Regions from separate parts of the Shewanella sp. WE21 genome, predicted to be linked through region 1. Evidence: riboswitches for the same ligand, from Rfam matches in the RefSeq annotation. Region 1 holds a riboswitch; the other holds the start of a gene.

What was found. Region 1 has a riboswitch for lysine ahead of CKQ84_RS16075 (Na+/H+ antiporter NhaC family protein). Riboswitches for the same ligand answer to the same signal wherever they lie in the genome.
Region 2: linked by a shared signal. The riboswitch ahead of lysC (lysine-sensitive aspartokinase 3) and the one ahead of CKQ84_RS16075 (Na+/H+ antiporter NhaC family protein) in region 1 are both predicted to bind lysine.

What each region holds. Positions count from the first base shown of each region.
Region 1 covers NZ_CP023019.1:3,604,886-3,613,227, forward strand. The annotation lists gene CKQ84_RS16055 (amidohydrolase family protein) at 1-2,752, opposite strand, end outside; gene CKQ84_RS16060 (H-NS family nucleoid-associated regulatory protein) at 2,968-3,360, opposite strand; gene CKQ84_RS16065 (electron transfer flavoprotein subunit beta/FixA family protein) at 3,671-4,420, shown strand; gene CKQ84_RS16070 (electron transfer flavoprotein subunit alpha/FixB family protein) at 4,421-5,347, shown strand; lysine riboswitch at 5,443-5,639, shown strand; gene CKQ84_RS16075 (Na+/H+ antiporter NhaC family protein) at 5,719-7,287, shown strand; gene CKQ84_RS16080 (M3 family metallopeptidase) at 7,431-8,342, opposite strand, start outside.
Region 2 covers NZ_CP023019.1:996,808-1,005,149, reverse strand. The annotation lists gene CKQ84_RS04305 (S9 family peptidase) at 1-6, shown strand, start outside; gene arcA (two-component system response regulator ArcA) at 95-811, opposite strand; gene CKQ84_RS04295 (DUF3293 domain-containing protein) at 1,400-1,834, shown strand; lysine riboswitch at 1,935-2,109, shown strand; gene lysC (lysine-sensitive aspartokinase 3) at 2,260-3,615, shown strand; gene CKQ84_RS04285 (succinylglutamate desuccinylase/aspartoacylase family protein) at 3,617-4,750, shown strand; gene CKQ84_RS04280 (zinc transporter ZntB) at 4,848-5,813, opposite strand; gene CKQ84_RS04275 (YacL family protein) at 6,010-6,384, shown strand; gene CKQ84_RS04270 (response regulator) at 6,476-7,105, opposite strand; gene narQ (nitrate/nitrite two-component system sensor histidine kinase NarQ) at 7,098-8,342, opposite strand, start outside.

The DNA of each region.
Region 1 (8,342 bases):
CCATGTTCCAAGCGTCTTCCTTCGACATATTGCAATACATCATAGACTTAGCCGCTTCTTGGTTGAGTCTGCGCTGCATTTCATAATCGTCTGAGTTAATGCTGGTGGTCACCCCCTTGTTTTGCATCAAACACGCATTTTGTGGAATCGCGTCGTACACCTCAAACTTATAGGCCCACCAATCGGCAAAGGTCGATGCGCCAGCACCATGGGCAGCCAGTTCACTCGCCACTTTGTAACCTTCGAGCACATGGGTAAAGGTTTGTACTTTAAAGTGATAGGCCTCGGCCAAGCGGATAAACATCAGGATTTCTGACTGTACATAGGAATGAATATGTACGTCGCGTTGCTGGTTTAATACTTCGGCGACCGCCTGCAGACGATAACTTGGACGCGGGGCGATGGTTTTCTTTTTATCGCTGGAGCGCAGATTATCATAGGTTTTTAACGCCTTTTCATAGGCGATAGCAGCGTCGAAGGTTTCTTCAAATAAGGCTTTTACTCCCATGCGAGTCTGGGGGAAGCGCTGAACAAATTTCTCGCCCCAGTTACTCTGTTTGACGTTTTCACCTAAAGCAAATTTGATACTGGCGGGCGCGTTAACAAATTTGAGTTGTTCGGCCGACTCGCCCCATTTCATTTTGATCAGTTGTGATTGGCCACCGATAGGGTTGGCGCTACCGTGGAGTAATTGCACGCTGGTGACGCCGCCCGCTAAGGCGCGATAGATTGAAATATCGTCGGGATTAATAATATCGCCAATGCGTACTTCAGAGGTAACTGCGTCTGTTCCTTCGTTAGTACCGCCATTAATGGCGATATGCGAATGTTCATCGACTATGCCAGCGGTGAGGTGTTTACCTGTTGCATCGAGGACTTGATAACCTGATGGCGTACTTAATTGTTGGCCAATTTTTTCGATGCGGCCATTGGCCATCAAGAGATCAGCATGTTCGAGAATACCTTGTTTATCCGATGTCCACAGGGTGGCATTCTTGATGTGCAGCTTCTCCACCTTAGGGGCTTCTCTCAGTCCGTAAGCTACGTTAGGGAAGGTGAGGTGACTCACTAGGCTCGTGTTTGCTTCATTCTTGGGAGCATGATTGCTTGCTTGGTCTGCTTTTTTGAGCTTTGCAGTTTGAGTTAAAGCGACACCGGCAACATTTGTAGTGCGACTTTTTGCATCGACCATGCGACCTTGAATGCCGTCATCGGCTATCCACAGCGTAAAGCGGCTAAGGCCGTTAATGCCTGCGGCGCTCAAATTGGCAGTAAAGCTCAATCTTCCGTTATCATCTAACTTAAGTTGAGTGAGTGAGATACTTTGTTCGCCACTGCTTAAATTGCCTTGGATGTTGGGTTTATCACTTTTACTTTCATCATGTAGCGATAAATCTAGCGTGAGGTTATTGAGGCTTAATTGGTAATCTCCCAGTAATCGTGCTTGGGGAAGTGAGCGCAGACTTTGCTCCTGACCTTGCAACCAAACACTGTAGATCTGGCCATCTTTAAAGATATTGCCTTTAGTGATAACAAAGTCAGCCATATAACCGGGCGCGAGTTTACCGGTAAAGTCGGCGGTGCCTGTCATCTCTGCGGCTTGGGTGGTGAGTGCCGCGAGAGCGTTTTCTTCACTTAAACCTTGGGCAATGGCTTGGCGTAGGCGCGGCCAGAAGGCATCGGTCTTAATCCCAAACTGCGTTAACGCAAAGGGGATTCCTGCGTTAGCTACCGCCGCAGGGTTGGTTGGTGCACGTTCCCACTGTCTTAAATCCGCCAGTGATACTTCACGATCAGCGTCATCTGTGCCGACATCGGGCGCCTGCGGATAGTTTAAAGGCAAGATCAACGGATAGTTCAGCGCCTTTAACTCATTGATGCGTGAGTATTCTTGACCATTACCAAGTAGGTTGGCTGGCAGTTTATGTTCTTTGAGTAAATGGGCTGCACGTAATTGGTCATTGAGATTTTTGGTTTCAAAGATAATTTGCTTATCGGCTAAATTATCTAAACGCTCAAAGGCGATATTAAATTCGACTTGATTGTTTATTGCGCCATTGGCAGGTTTGTTTTTATTTTGGTTATACCAATTTGCATCGGCAAAGGTTTGCCTAATAAGTGAAATGCTGCCCATTAATGATGAGGGATAATCTTGTTCAGACGAACCTTTATCAAATGCCATAAAAGGTTGACTGCGGGCGCGATAAATCACTTCATTAGCCGTTTTGTCCGCTAATGAAAGGCTGACACCCGTCCCACGGAAGATACCGTCGAGTTTGCTACTTTGCACACTGGTGAAACCATTATTAATCCACTCTTTTGCGCGTTCTTTATTGGGGTAAACGTAATTAAACCATTCTTTTTCAGAATGAATTGCACCATTTTCCGCATTACCACCGATACGTTTTATATCATAGACGGGGCGAGTGAGCTTAAGTTTGGGATATTCGAACTCAATCCCATAATCGGTAAAAGGATCGATAAATCCGGGATAAATTGTATAACCACTCAAATCGATTCTAAATGCGCCTGCGGGAATGTCGTTGTGCTCAATAATGGCTTTAATTCGATTATTTTCAATTAATAAAGTGGCATCGCTTAAACGCTTTCCTGGGGCAATAATTAATTCAGCATGGGTAAATGCAGTGAGTTTACTGGATGTTGTTCCAGTATTGAGTTGGGCAAATGTTGTTTGTGATACTAAGCTAGCGATTATGCTGCAGCTTATCATTATCTTATTGTTTATCTGCATTATTTTATTCAATCGAGTGAGGGTGAACAAAGAGTAACTGAAAGCAGATGTAAATACTAAGGCTGAATTGTAACGTAATTTGAGTGGGAGTGAGGTGCGGAATTAACGGCTGTCGTTTAAGTTTGAAATGATTGATGGATATAAAAAAGCTCGCAACTAATGCGAGCTTTTATGCAAACTGGTGTTGGCAATTAGCGCCATCACACTTGGTTGGATTAGATTAAGAAATCTTCCATAGAACGACCTTTGTTGATCTCGTTCTTAAATACGGTAGGCATACGGCCTTGGCCAGTCCATTGAACCATTTCACCGTCAACTTCAATTTGGTATTTGGCTGGACGAGGAGCGCGTTTCTTCGCAGCAGCTTTAACAGCTACGCCACCTAAGTCATCAATTGATAAACCAACGGCTTCCATTTGTTGACGGATTTCTTCAATCTTAGCATTACGAGCTGCCATGGCTTGTTCTTCTTCCTCAGCCATAGACTCGCGTTCTACTAAAATTTTATCTAATTTGTCGGCTAAATCACGTAACTCTTCAACGCTAAGTTCTTTTACTGCAGCTTTAAAACGACGGCCGTGAGTTAATATCTCTAAAAATTCGCTCATATCTATTTTCGTCCCACTCTATTTTTAATACAGGATAATGGTGAACAACACCTAAATGATAGAAACTAATATAGCTCGAATCAAATAAAATTATGCGTTTTAAGGAAATTAAATATTATTTATTTTTTGAACTTTTCTTATTCCCTCAAATAAGTGTCCAAAAAAGTGGCCGTTGCAGCGGATTAAAAAATACAAACAGGCGTTTGACTTTGGTTGACGTTAACGTTAACAGGACGTAAAGTTGCTCTATCCTGCATTGGTATTAACCAATGTTTTGTCCATGTACATGAAAGTGTAGGAAGGAAACCCTATGAAAGTATTGGTGCCCGTTAAGCGCGTTGTTGATGCCAATGTGAAGGTCAGGGTCAAAGCTGACAATACAAGTGTTGACACTGCAAACCTAAAAATGGCGTTGAACCCTTTTTGTGAAATCGCAGTAGAAGAAGCGGTTCGTTTAAAAGAAGCGGGTAGCGCTACTGAAGTGGTTGTTGTCAGTATTGGTAATAAAGCCGTGCAAGAACAACTGCGTACCGCGCTTGCATTAGGCGCAGATCGTGCAATTCATATCGATACTGAAGAAGAGCTCGTGCCAGTGTCTATCGCCAAATTGCTCAAAGCGGTACAAGACAAAGAACAAGCAGAGCTGGTGATTTTTGGTAAGCAATCCATCGATGGTGATAATAACCAAACTGGCCAAATGTTTGCCGCGTTAATGGATATGCCACAGGCGACCTTTGCTTCAGAAATCAAATTAGAAGCGAATACATTACAAGTCACCCGTGAAATTGACGGCGGCATGCAAACTCTCAAGCTGCCTTTACCTGCTGTCGTGACCGCTGATCTACGTTTGAACGAACCCCGTTACGCTTCACTACCTAACATAATGAAAGCCAAGCGTAAGCCATTAGAAGTATTTACTGTGGCAGACTTAGGCGTGACGTTAAAGAGTCACCAAACGATTGTGAAGGTCACTCCGCCAGCTGAACGTAAAGCGGGCATCATGGTAGCGTCGGTAGCTGAGCTAGTTGAAAAGTTAAAAAATGAAGCGAAGGTGATCTAAATGGCCATTTTAGTATTAGCTGAACATGATAATGCTGCACTGAAACTCGATACGGCAAAAATTGTTACCGCCGCCTGTGCCATAGGCGATGAAGTACATGTCTTGGTTGCGGGGCACCAATGTGGCGCGGTTGTCCAAGCGGCGCAGGCACTACAAGGTGTTAGCCAAGTACTCGTTGCTGATGCCAGCGTGTATGAAGCGCATTTAGCGGAAAATTTTGCCAAATTGCTGGTGGACTTAGCGCCAAACTATGGTCACATTCTGGCCTCGGCTTCAAGTTTAGGTAAGGACACGCTTCCGCGCGTGGCGGCATTATTAGATGTCGCGCAAATCTCAGAAGTTATTACCGTCGTCAATGCCGATACCTTTGTGCGTCCTGTGTATGCGGGTAATGCTTTAGCGACAGTGCAAAGCCATGATGCCATTAAAGTGATGACAGTGCGCGCCAGTGCGTTTGACGCTGCGCCAGAAGGTAACAGTGCGGCTGTGACGACACTCGATAAAGTGTTTGAAGCGAGAACTCAGTTTGTTTCTCAATCGCTGACAGTTTCTGCCCGTCCAGAGTTAGGCAATGCTGGCATTATTGTATCTGGCGGCCGAGGCATGGGCAGTGGTGAAAACTTCGGCATGTTAGAGCAACTTGCTGACAAGCTCGGTGCAGCAGTTGGCGCATCACGCGCCGCAGTTGATGCAGGTTTTGTGCCTAACGATTTACAAGTGGGTCAAACCGGTAAAATCGTTGCGCCAAACTTGTATATTGCCGTCGGTATTTCTGGCGCGATTCAACATTTAGCCGGCATGAAAGACGCTAAAGTCATCGTTGCAATCAACAAAGATCCTGAAGCGCCGATTTTTCAAGTTGCCGATTATGGACTCGTTGCTGATCTGTTTGAGGCGGTTCCTGAGCTGATTACAAGTCTCAGTTGATTTTATCTGTGATCTGGGTCACATTAAGTGACTTTGCGGTAGCATCTGCTAAGCCGCTTATGTTTTTATGTGCCTCACGCCCGTGTAAGGGCGTTCTTAGAAGTAGAGGCGCGCCAAATATTAGTAGTGATCAGTAGGGTGATTCCGTTGATCGATTGCGAAAGGATTTGGTGCCGAAGTGGTTCGATTTATCACGATCAACTGCTGGGGTTGTACCTAATAGGTGCAGCACTGCCATAGTATTTTCCGATATGGATATTGGGAATAGTTACTATGGAGCGCTACTGATAGGACAGGTGACTTTGGGTATCTATTGCCTTTTCCCACCAGTTCAGTCGCCCTCCATTCGTATTTAACGAAGATAATAATCAATGACTGTTATGAATTATGCCGATTCGGCACTTTCCTTGTTGCCGCCTGCGGTGGCTATCGTGTTGGCGATCTTGACTCGCCGTGTACTGCTTTCTTTGGGGTTAGGTATTTTAATTGGTGCTTTATTGCTCAATCAATTTTCACCTTTAGCAACGGGTGAGTTTGTATTTAATGGCGTTAAAGGGCTTTTTTGGACTGATAAAGGTCTAAATTCGTGGAACTTATATATTCTCGGTTTCTTAATTGTACTGGGAATGATTACAGCGTTAATTACCGTAAGTGGCAGCGCGCGGGCTTTTGCCGATTGGGCTCGTTTACATATACGTAATAAACGTGACGCTAAACTATTGACCATGTTTTTAGGTTGCGTAGTTTTTATTGATGATTATTTCAATAGTTTAGTTGTTGGTTCGGTCGCTCGACCTGTTACTGATCGTTATTATGTTTCCCGCGCGAAGTTAGCTTATTTATTAGATTCTACTGCCGCGCCTGTGTGCGTTATTTCTCCAGTTTCGAGCTGGGGCGCTTATATTATCGCACTCATTGGCGGGATATTAACTGCCCATGGTTTTGCTGATACGGGTCATTTGAGTATTTTTATTCAAATGATCCCAATGAACTTTTACGCAATCTTCTCCTTGTTATTATTACTTTTTGTTGTCTTTATGGGATTAGATGTTGGGCCAATGCGTGAGCATGAGCTCAATGCCCAACGTGGTAATTTATACGATGAGTCTAAAGGATTACCGCCTGGGGCGAACGCGGATTTACCTGAAGCCGAAACCGGTAAGATTTTAGGTCTATTTCTGCCGATTACCGTGTTGGTATTTGCAACCCTCTATTTTATGATTAACAGTGGCGCTCAAGTACTCGCGGCGGAAGGGATTGAATTTAATATTATTTCTGCTTTTGAGAAAACCGATGTCAGTTCATCACTTTTCTTTGGTGCATTAATTGGTCTAGCGGTTTCGCTGATATTGAATTTAGTGCAAGGCGTTGAGAAATTGATGATAGTCAAAGGTATAGTGCAGGGCGCTCGCTCTATGCTGCCGGCGATTTACATCCTGTTATTTGCTTGGACAATCGCAGGGGTGATTGGTCAACTCGAAACCGGTAAGTTTATGGCGAGTTTAGCAACAGGAAATATTCCGTTCGCGTTTTTACCCGCCTTAATGTTTGTGCTAGCAGGTATTACTGCGTTCTCAACTGGTACTAGCTGGGGTACGTTCGGGATCATGTTGCCGATTGCTGCTGATATGGCTATGGGAAGTCACACAGGCATGATGTTGCCTATGCTTGCCTCTGTGCTGGCGGGGGCTGTATTTGGCGATCACTGTTCACCAATTTCCGACACGACTATCTTGTCGTCTACGGGCGCCAGTTGCCACCACATTGACCATGTGGTGACTCAGCTACCTTATGCACTCATTGCGGCGTTTATTAGCTTAGTGGGTTATGTGGCACTTGGATTTACCGAGTCTGTTGTCGCGGGTTTAGTGGCTTGTAGTGTGGCATTTGTGATTAGTATTATCGTACTTAAAATCAAATCTAAAGGCGCAATTAGCTAGACGTTAATTGAAACCTTTCACTGCAAACGTTCACGACAAATAAGTCAAAATAAATCAGCCAGCATTATGCTGGCTGATTTTTTGGTTAAGGCTGAGTTTGTCTTTATCTATAGCCTATCGCATTAAGGCTATCAACTCTTAGCTTAGCGTGCTTGATCTAGACCGCGGCGTTTAAGTAAGCCTTCTGTGGTGGGTTCTTGTCCGCGGAAGTTTTTGTAGGCGTCCATTGGCGCTATGCTATTACCCACTTCACGGATCGTTTTGCGGTACTTCATGCCGATTTCACGATTGAGCCCGCCTTGGGTTTGTACATAGGCAAACGCATCCGCCGCTAAAATCTCACTCCACATATAAGCGTAATAACTTGCCGAGTAACCGCCGGGGAAGGCATGGGCAAAATAGGTCGACTTATAACGCGGAGGTACGGCACTAATGTTTAAACCGTGCTTTTTCAAGGCATTGGCTTCAAAGGTTGGTACATCTTGCAGCGGCGTATCTGGGCTTAATGAATGCCATTCCATGTCTACTAATGCGGCGGCCATGTATTCCAGTGTGTCAAAGCCTTGGTTGAAGCTGCCAGATTTCAGCAGTTTTTGCAGCAGTTCATCGGGAATGGGTTTGCCTGTTTCATAGTGTTTCGCGTAGTTCGCTAACACTTTTGGATGGGCGGCCCAATCTTCTTCAAACGTCGATGGAAATTCAACAAAGTCGCGTGAAACCGAGGTGCCCGCCAGACTTGGATAAGTCACTTTAGAGAACATGCCGTGGGTGCCGTGACCCATTTCATGGAACATAGTGGTGACTTCGTTATAGCTGACGAATGTGGGTTCACCTTCGGGCGCTTTCTTTATGTTCATCACGTTGACGACCACAGGTTTAGTGCCTTCTAGGAAGGATTGACCGACGAACGAACTCATCCAAGCGCCACCACGTTTACCTTCACGGGCAAAATAGTCGGCGTAGAAAATGGCCATGCTTGAGCCATCGGCATCAAACATTTCGTAGGCTTTCACATCGGGATGGTAAACCGGTAAATCTGGGCGTGGTTTTAAGGT
Region 2 (8,342 bases), 2.6 Mb from region 1:
AAATAGCAGGCATAAAAAAACCAGATCCTAGGATCTGGTTTTTTTGAATCGATTCTTATCAAACCAATTAATGCGGATGTCGCTTAGCGGGCGATTAGCCTTCTAAGTTACCGCAAAAACGATAGCCTTCACCGTGAATAGTCGCGATGATTTCTGGCGTATCTGGCAAGCTTTCGAAATGCTTACGGATACGACGGATAGTCACGTCTACAGTACGATCGTGTGGCTTAAGTTCACGGCCAGTCATTTTCATCAGTAGATCGGCACGAGTCAAAATTTTGCCTGGGTTTTCAACAAAGTGCAGCATAGCGCGGAACTCGCTACGTGGCAGTTTGTAAGATTCACCCTGTGGGCTCACTAATGAACGGCTGTTGATCTCTAAGCTCCAATCATTGAAGCGGTAGTATTCTACTGAGCTCTTTTCTTCGACTTCAGCGCCAGCGCTGTTGACACGAGTCAGAAGGTTACGAGCACGAATCGTTAATTCACGTGGGTTGAACGGCTTGGTAATATAATCGTCCGCGCCAATTTCAAGTCCAAGAATTTTGTCGACTTCGTTGTCACGACCTGTCAGGAAGATAAGACCGATGTTGTTGATTTCACGTAGTTCACGTGCCAACAATAGACCATTCTTACCTGGCAAGTTAATGTCCATAACGACCAAGTTAATTTTGTTTTCCTGCATAGCCTTATGCATTTCTGCGCCATCATTGGCCTCAGTTACCACATACCCTTCTGCCTCGAAAATACTTCTCAGCGTGTTACGGGTAACGGCTTCATCTTCAACGATCAGAATGTGCGGATTTTGCATATTATTTACCTAAATTTTAATCAGTTTATACTAACCAATAAGAGCAACTTACTTCGGGCTCTTATATTCATAAAAGCGTTGATACTTCCTTGAACTGCTTTGTGCTCAAAAGGAAAATCTTTACGGTGACATCTATATCTGGATGTAGATTAAGTGCACGTTTAAGTGTAATACGAGAAAACGTAATCAGTACCAACTTCGATAAGCAATAGTTAGAATAAGTTCCTTAACTATTGTTTTTTTTAAATGTTTAAAAGACAAATCAAATGTAGAACAGATTTTAAACAGATGCCCGGTCAGTTCACGTTACTTTAAGCGATATATGTAACAAACTGTATTGAACGATAAGCATCTTGCTCAATCTGTTTCAACTCACCAGTACGTACATTGTACTCGTTTTAGTCATTTGTTAACAAATGAAATGTTAACAAATTTTAGGTGAGCAGGGGTTTTTACCATGATATTTACTTTAGCTATTGATTAGTATAACTAATGTATTTCTTATTCCTGTGAGCCAGTTCACGCCTCTTTGGATTTTACAATCACTCTGCTACACTAGCTTGGGTTCATTTTTCGACTAGACTACCAATGGACAATACGACTCAAAATTTGTGGCAATGTTACCAAGCGCCGTTGTTTTTGCTGACTCAAGCATTATCCTGTGATTTTTCCTTTGCTGTTATTACCGCTCATAATCCTGCTTCAAAGCTTCTCTTTCCTAGCCAAAACCGTTTACTCGATCGCCAACTTCTTCGTGAAATTGAATTACTCGGTAGCCCTTATCGTGCTTTAGTGGGCGCAGCACCGGATTTATCCCACATGGAAAAAAGTTGGGCCGTGTTTATCGATAGAACGATGGCATTGCAATTGGGTAAGAAATTTAATCAATATGCGATTTATGTTGTCGAACAAGGGGATGTGAGCTTAGTGCCTTGCACCTTGGATGGACATGATGAAGTGTGTTTAGGCAAATTTAGAGATTATGTGCAGCTGGTATACGAGCTACCCGATTTGAACACTTAGTTGTTTTCAAAAGATTTTATTTAAATTGTTCATTTGTTATGAAATTAGCATTGACTTCATTAGGGGTTTATTGCTACTTTTTTCGTCCCTTTCCTAGGAAAGGAACAGAAGAGGAGCGTTAACTAGGTAGTCGGTCAGAGGAGCACAAACTCCAGCGATGACTGATGAGGGAGATTAACGCCGAGGCATAGATATGGTTGCTGCATGTTTATGTCGGTCGCTCAGGCTGAATCCTGACGATTGTCACCTGTAATTGGTGGAGAGCTTCTGGTGACGATTGCTGTTTCCCTTCTTTTGGGGTGCGTTATCATTGAGCACCAGGCTCTTCGAACGAAGTCAGTTCGGAGTGTGATCATGTTAGTTAATCAATATCTTATTCAATCTGCATTTATTTGTTGCCCTACGTGTTTCACGGAGGTGCGCTAATGTCCCTCGTTGTCGCAAAATTTGGTGGCACCTCAGTCGCCGACTATAACGCTATGAATCGCTGTGCCGACATAGTGTTAGCTAATCCTCATTGCCGTTTAGTTGTGGTCAGCGCTTCGAGCGGCGTGACGAATCTACTAGTGGAATTGACCCAAGAATCGATCAACGACGATGGACGATTACAGCGATTAAAACAAATTGCCCAAATTCAATATGCGATTTTAGATAAGCTCGGTCGTCCTAATGATGTGGCCGCCGCATTAGATAAATTATTGAGTCGTATGTCGGTATTGAGTGAAGCGCTTGCATCACAACGCAGCAAAGCGACCATGGATGAGTTGTTGTCCCTCGGTGAGCAATGTTCTTCAGCGTTGTTTTCGGCTGTGATCCGTGAGAAAGGTGTTAACTCAAGTGCCTTCGATGTGCGCCGAGTATTACGTACTGACAGTCACTTTGGCCGCGCCGAACCTCAGGTCGAGCAGATTGCGACTTTAGCTAGTGATTATCTACAGCCACTGTTAGCGGAACAAGTGATTGTCACGCAAGGCTTTATCGGTGCCGATGACGCCGGTCAAACGACCACGTTAGGTCGCGGCGGTAGTGATTATTCTGCTGCGTTGTTAGCCGAAGCGCTACGCGCCTCAGCGGTCGAAATTTGGACTGATGTTGCGGGGATTTATACAACGGATCCTCGTTTGGCGCCCAATGCCTTTCCGATTGCAGAGATCAGTTTCAATGAGGCTGCCGAGATGGCGACCTTTGGTGCCAAGGTATTGCATCCAGCGACTATTCTTCCTGCCGTTCGTCAGCAAATTCAAGTGTTTGTAGGTTCAAGTAAAGAGCCTGAAAAAGGCGGGACTTGGATCCGTCACCAAGTGGAAGATGCGCCCGTATTCCGCGCTGTGGCTTTGCGCCGCGATCAAACTCTGTTAAATCTGCACAGCTTGCAAATGCTGCATGCGCAGGGCTTTTTAGCGGAAACCTTTGCGACATTAGCGCGACATAAGATCAGTGTGGATTTGATTACCACATCAGAAGTGAATGTGTCTCTAACCCTAGATAAAACTGGTTCAGATTCAAGTGGTCAAGGTCTGTTGAGTGAGGCATTGCTACAAGAATTATCACAGCATTGTCGTGTGCGAGTTGAAGATGGATTGGCCTTAGTGGCGATTATCGGTAACCGCATCGCGACGACGCCGGGTATTTGTCGTCGTGTGTTTGAAGTGTTAGAGCCACACAATGTGCGGATGATTTGCCAAGGTGCCAGCCCACATAATCTGTGCGTGTTAGTGGCAGAATCGGAAGCGGCGCAAGTGGTTAAATCGCTGCATCAAAATCTATTCGAAGGCGTTTAGTATGTTGCCGACAACATCGTCTCTGCAAATCGGGGAGCTTGCCGCAGGGCAAGCACTCACTTTGCCTATCTACCATTTCAAGCCGAGTGACGATAAGGCAACTGGCCCCAAAGTGTATATTCAGGCCAATGTCCACGGTGCTGAAGTACAAGGTAATGCGGTGATTTATCAGTTGATGAAGCAGCTTGAACACTGTGATATCCGCGGCGAAATCACCTTAGTGCCATTGGCGAATCCACTCGGGATCAACCAAAAAAGTGGTGAGTTTACCCTTGGCCGATTTGATCCTATTACGGGCGCGAATTGGAATCGTGAGTATTTGAATCATGCTATTGATTTGCCGACTTGGTATGGCGAACATGCCAAGCTGAGTGATAGCGAGCTGCTCCAAGCCTATCGCAGTACTTTGGTTGAAGCCTGTCAGCAAAAATTGCGTCATGAATGGGGCATTACTACTGGCCATAGGCTCGCGGTTAATCTGCAGATTATGGCCCATGGCGCGGATATAGTGCTCGATCTGCATACGGGTCCTAAATCCTGTAAACATTTGTATTGTCCCGAATATGACTTAGCTGCTGCGCAGTTTTTGTCGATCCCTTATACGCTCATTATCCCCAATGCCTTTGGTGGCGCCATGGATGAGGCTGCGTTTTGTCCTTGGTGGCAATTGAGTGATTTTGCAAAATCTCAAGGGCGCGATTTAGGAGTTGCAGTGTCAGCGTTAACCTTGGAATTGGCGAGCCAAGAGCGCGTCTGTCTTGAGGATGCACGGGTCGATGCCCAAGGGATTCTGGCGTATTTAAGCCACCGAGGCGTGATCGCTGAAACCCTTGCACCTGCTAAAATGCGCCGTTTTGGTTGTTACCTTAAAGACTATAAAAAGTATCACGCTCCGAGCGCGGGTTTAGTGGAATACCTCGCGCCTGTGGGCGAGCCATTAACCGCCGGCAAACCCTTAGTGAATTTGCTGCGTATGGATTTATACGGCACGGCGGGTGAGCTAAAAACGGTTAGTTTGCCGCAGGACTGCGTGCCTATTTTGCACTTTGCTTCGGCGTCAGTGCACCAAGGAACTGAGCTTTATAAAGTGATGACCAATGTGTTTGAGTTGCCGACATTCCAGCCTAAATCATAAAAATTAGCTCGTAAGCATTAGCTCATAACAATTAGCTTAAGGAACTGAGAGAAAACAACGCCAATCCTAATCGATTGGCTTTGTTGTTTTAAGGTAGCTATAACCACTTAAATCGATAAAACAGCGCCATTTGCAGGGCGACGAGTGAGATTAATATGCCGCAGAAGGTGGCGAAGGCCCAAGTGTTGTCCGCGCCCGGTATTCCGCCAATATTGACCCCAAGTAAGCCTGTTAAAAAGCCCAACGGTAAGAAGATTGCTGACACTAAGGATAAGAAGTATAAGCGTTTGTTGAGTTGCTCCGACTGCTGACTGAGTAATTCTTCTTGAGTCACATTGGCCCTATCGCGTAGGGCATCGAGATCTTCAATAGTGCGGATAAGTTTATCGTTTGTTTCCCTCAGCTTGAGTCGCTCAGTATCTTTAAATAGGCTAAATTGCTCAGAAATCATTTTCGAGAATGCTTCGCGCTGTGGGGCTAAATAGCGGCGAATGGCCACAGTTTGACGGCGCAGTTCGGCGATATCGGTACGTAAGTCTTTCACATTGCCTGAGACGACTAGCTCTTCTAAATCAGAGAGCTGTTCTTCCAATTTATCAATAAACTCGACTTTACGATTGGTCAGTCGCTCGCAGATTGCGACGATAAAGTCCCCCGTAGTTGTAGGCCCATTGCCCTCAAGGATTAGCTCGGCGACATCTTTGACCGACTGTAACTCGCGATCGCAGGTGGAAATGATCCGCTGTTTATCGGCATAGATACGCACAGCCACCATGTCTTCGGGAGCAGAATTGGGGTTGAGGTTAACGCCGCGTAATGCGAGTAATATGCCTTCACCTGTAATCACAGCGCGGGGACGAGTGTCTTGGGCGAGTAGGGCATCACTTTCGACCTTAGGCAGACCGCTATTGAGTATCCAGTGGCGTGCCTTTTTATTACGATAGCGAAGGTGTAACCAGAGTAGGCCATCCTCAGGATCCCATTTTTCGATCTGTTCTAGGCTCAAGGTGGAACCCGCTTGGGCGCCGCTTAGCACTAAACTGTAGATAAACCCTTCGTGCATATCGCATTCCATTTAACTTTCAAAATCATCCAAACAAACTAACTGATTTTGCCATGAAAATGAAGTCAGTACTTATGCTTAACGACATGAGACAAACGTAAATTGACATAAATTTGATGTGCTGAGGGATGCAAGCAACTTAGCCAAGGATAGGTTAAAATTAGCATTAGTAGGCTTAGATCAAAGAGACAATAAAATGGAATACGAATTTCGGCGTAACAGTTTAACTGGCACTTTTTTGGCTAGCTTTAGCATGGATCATGAAGTGCTTGGGCAATGGTTTACGGAAGAATTAGGGACTGAGTTAGCTAAAATTCAGCAAGTGTTGGGTGTGATAAAAGAAATTCAAGCCGATAAACGAGGTTCATGGCGTCTTGTTGGTAATGATTTTACCTTAGAGTTAGAGCGTGAACAGGCGCGAGTCTTTGCCAATACCTTAGGCTTTGAGCAAGAATATGAATTGGAAGAGGCTATGTCACTCTATGATGCTGAGTCAGAAGCTTATTGTGGCCTTGAGGATTTTGAACAGGCGCTATTGAGTTGGCAGCAATTTATTGAGAAAGGTTTGTAATCATTTATTTAATCTCTATTTGATAAAAACATAAAGGCAATCATGGGATTGCCTTTATTGTTTGCGTGATACCAAGCTCATTTTCGTATCTTTAATTATTAAGGTAGCGCACCGCCATTTCGGTTCTCGATTTAGCATTGGCTTTACGCAGTAGGTTTTTCACGTGCACTTTAACAGTGCCTTCACTAATGTGTAAATGCTCTGAAATCATGCGATTGCTTAAGCCTTCCGCCAGTTGCTGTAGAATTTGCAGCTCCCTTGGGGTTAGGCTCGAAATCCATTCTTGTTCATCGGTCGCATCTTTAAGTTCGTAAAGGTATTCCTCGACTTCATCGCTGATCACCCTGTGGCCAAGCATGGCATTTTTGAGTTTTTCGAGCAACAAATCTGGCTCAGTATCTTTAAGCAAATAGCCGTCTGCTCCAGCGCGAAGTAAACGGATAACATCCTGTTTTGCATCTGAAACGGTGAGAATTACTATGCGTGAGGTAACACCTTCTTGGCGCATGGCGTTGAGGGTATCTAGGCCTGTCATGCCTTTCATATTCAGATCGAGCAATATGATGTCGGGTTCATCGGTGACCACTGCGGTTAATGCGTCTAAACCACTACCGGCTTCGCCAAATAGGCTGAAGTCAGGATCTGAAGCGATGAGCTGGCAGATGCCTTTGCGCAAGAGGGGATGGTCATCGACCACCAGTACTGAATAAGGTTTACCCATTTGAAGGCTCCTGTTGAGATGGGAAAATAAGCGTCACTCTAGTGCCACTTGACCCTTTGCTGTGCTGCACAAGGTTTAATGGGCTGTTAGGTTTGAGTGCGTCGTCTTGTGCATTGCATCCTTGCTCAGTTGTGGTTGCCATAGCAGGTTTAAATCTCTTTAAATCATTGTCGCTGAACACGACTTTACCTGAAAGCTTACTGGCTCGTTCATGCATTATACCTATGCCAAAATGTTGATCTCGTTCTTTTAAATGTCCAATACCTATGCCGTTATCACAAACATCAATATTGACCATACCCTCGTCATCCTTATAGCAATGGATGTTAATGAGGCTGGCCTCAGCATGTTTGATGGCGTTTAACGTCGCTTCTCGCGTGATCTGCAGTATGTGGATGTGTTGCTTTGCCTCTAGCCATTGTGGCGCAAGTTTATAGTCTAAGGTTATCTTTATATTCGTCTTTGTCCTGAGTTGCTCAAGCATAGCCTCTAAAGCACTTTTTAGATCGGGCTCTTTAATTGTGAGCCTAAAGGTGGATAGTAACTCCCTGAGCTGCACGTAGGCAGTGCTTACACCTTCGTTGATTTCGGTTAGCTGCGCCTCAACGATTGGACTGCGGCAACTGCAATCTAAGTTTTTGCGTAATAAGCTAATTTGGATTTTTAGGAAAGATAGCACTTGACCTAAAGAGTCGTGCAGCTCCCGGGCAATTACGCCACGTTCCTCCATTAGCGCCAGTTGCTGTCTTTGCTCTGTGGCATTGTGGATCACGATTGAGCGCGTCAACATAATTGCGAAATTGTTAAACAAGGCGATATTGGGTGTTTGGTCGGCAATTAACTCTAAATAGCCTAAATTAGCCTGCTCAAATTGCAGTGGGAAACGGGTGCTCTCTTGAGTCATATCTGGCCAACCGCCATCGGCCTCAATCACTTCTAACTCTTGCTCTGGGTATTGAATGATGAGTCTTAGGTAGTCGAGTGATTCATAGCCTTTTAACTGATTCAGCGCCGCCTTGAGAGCCTTGTAATCGAGTTTATTTGCGTTTAATGTCAGTAGGTTATCATATAAGAATGCCAGCTCGTTGTTGGCCCTTGTCAGCGCTAAGGTTTTTTCTGCTACCTGCGATTCTAAGTTGCCATAAAGCGTCGCGAGTTCCTTCGCCGTTTTTTGTAGGGCATGGGTCAGCGCTGTAAGTTCAATATATTCGGTCTCGGGCATTTCTATTTCAAAATT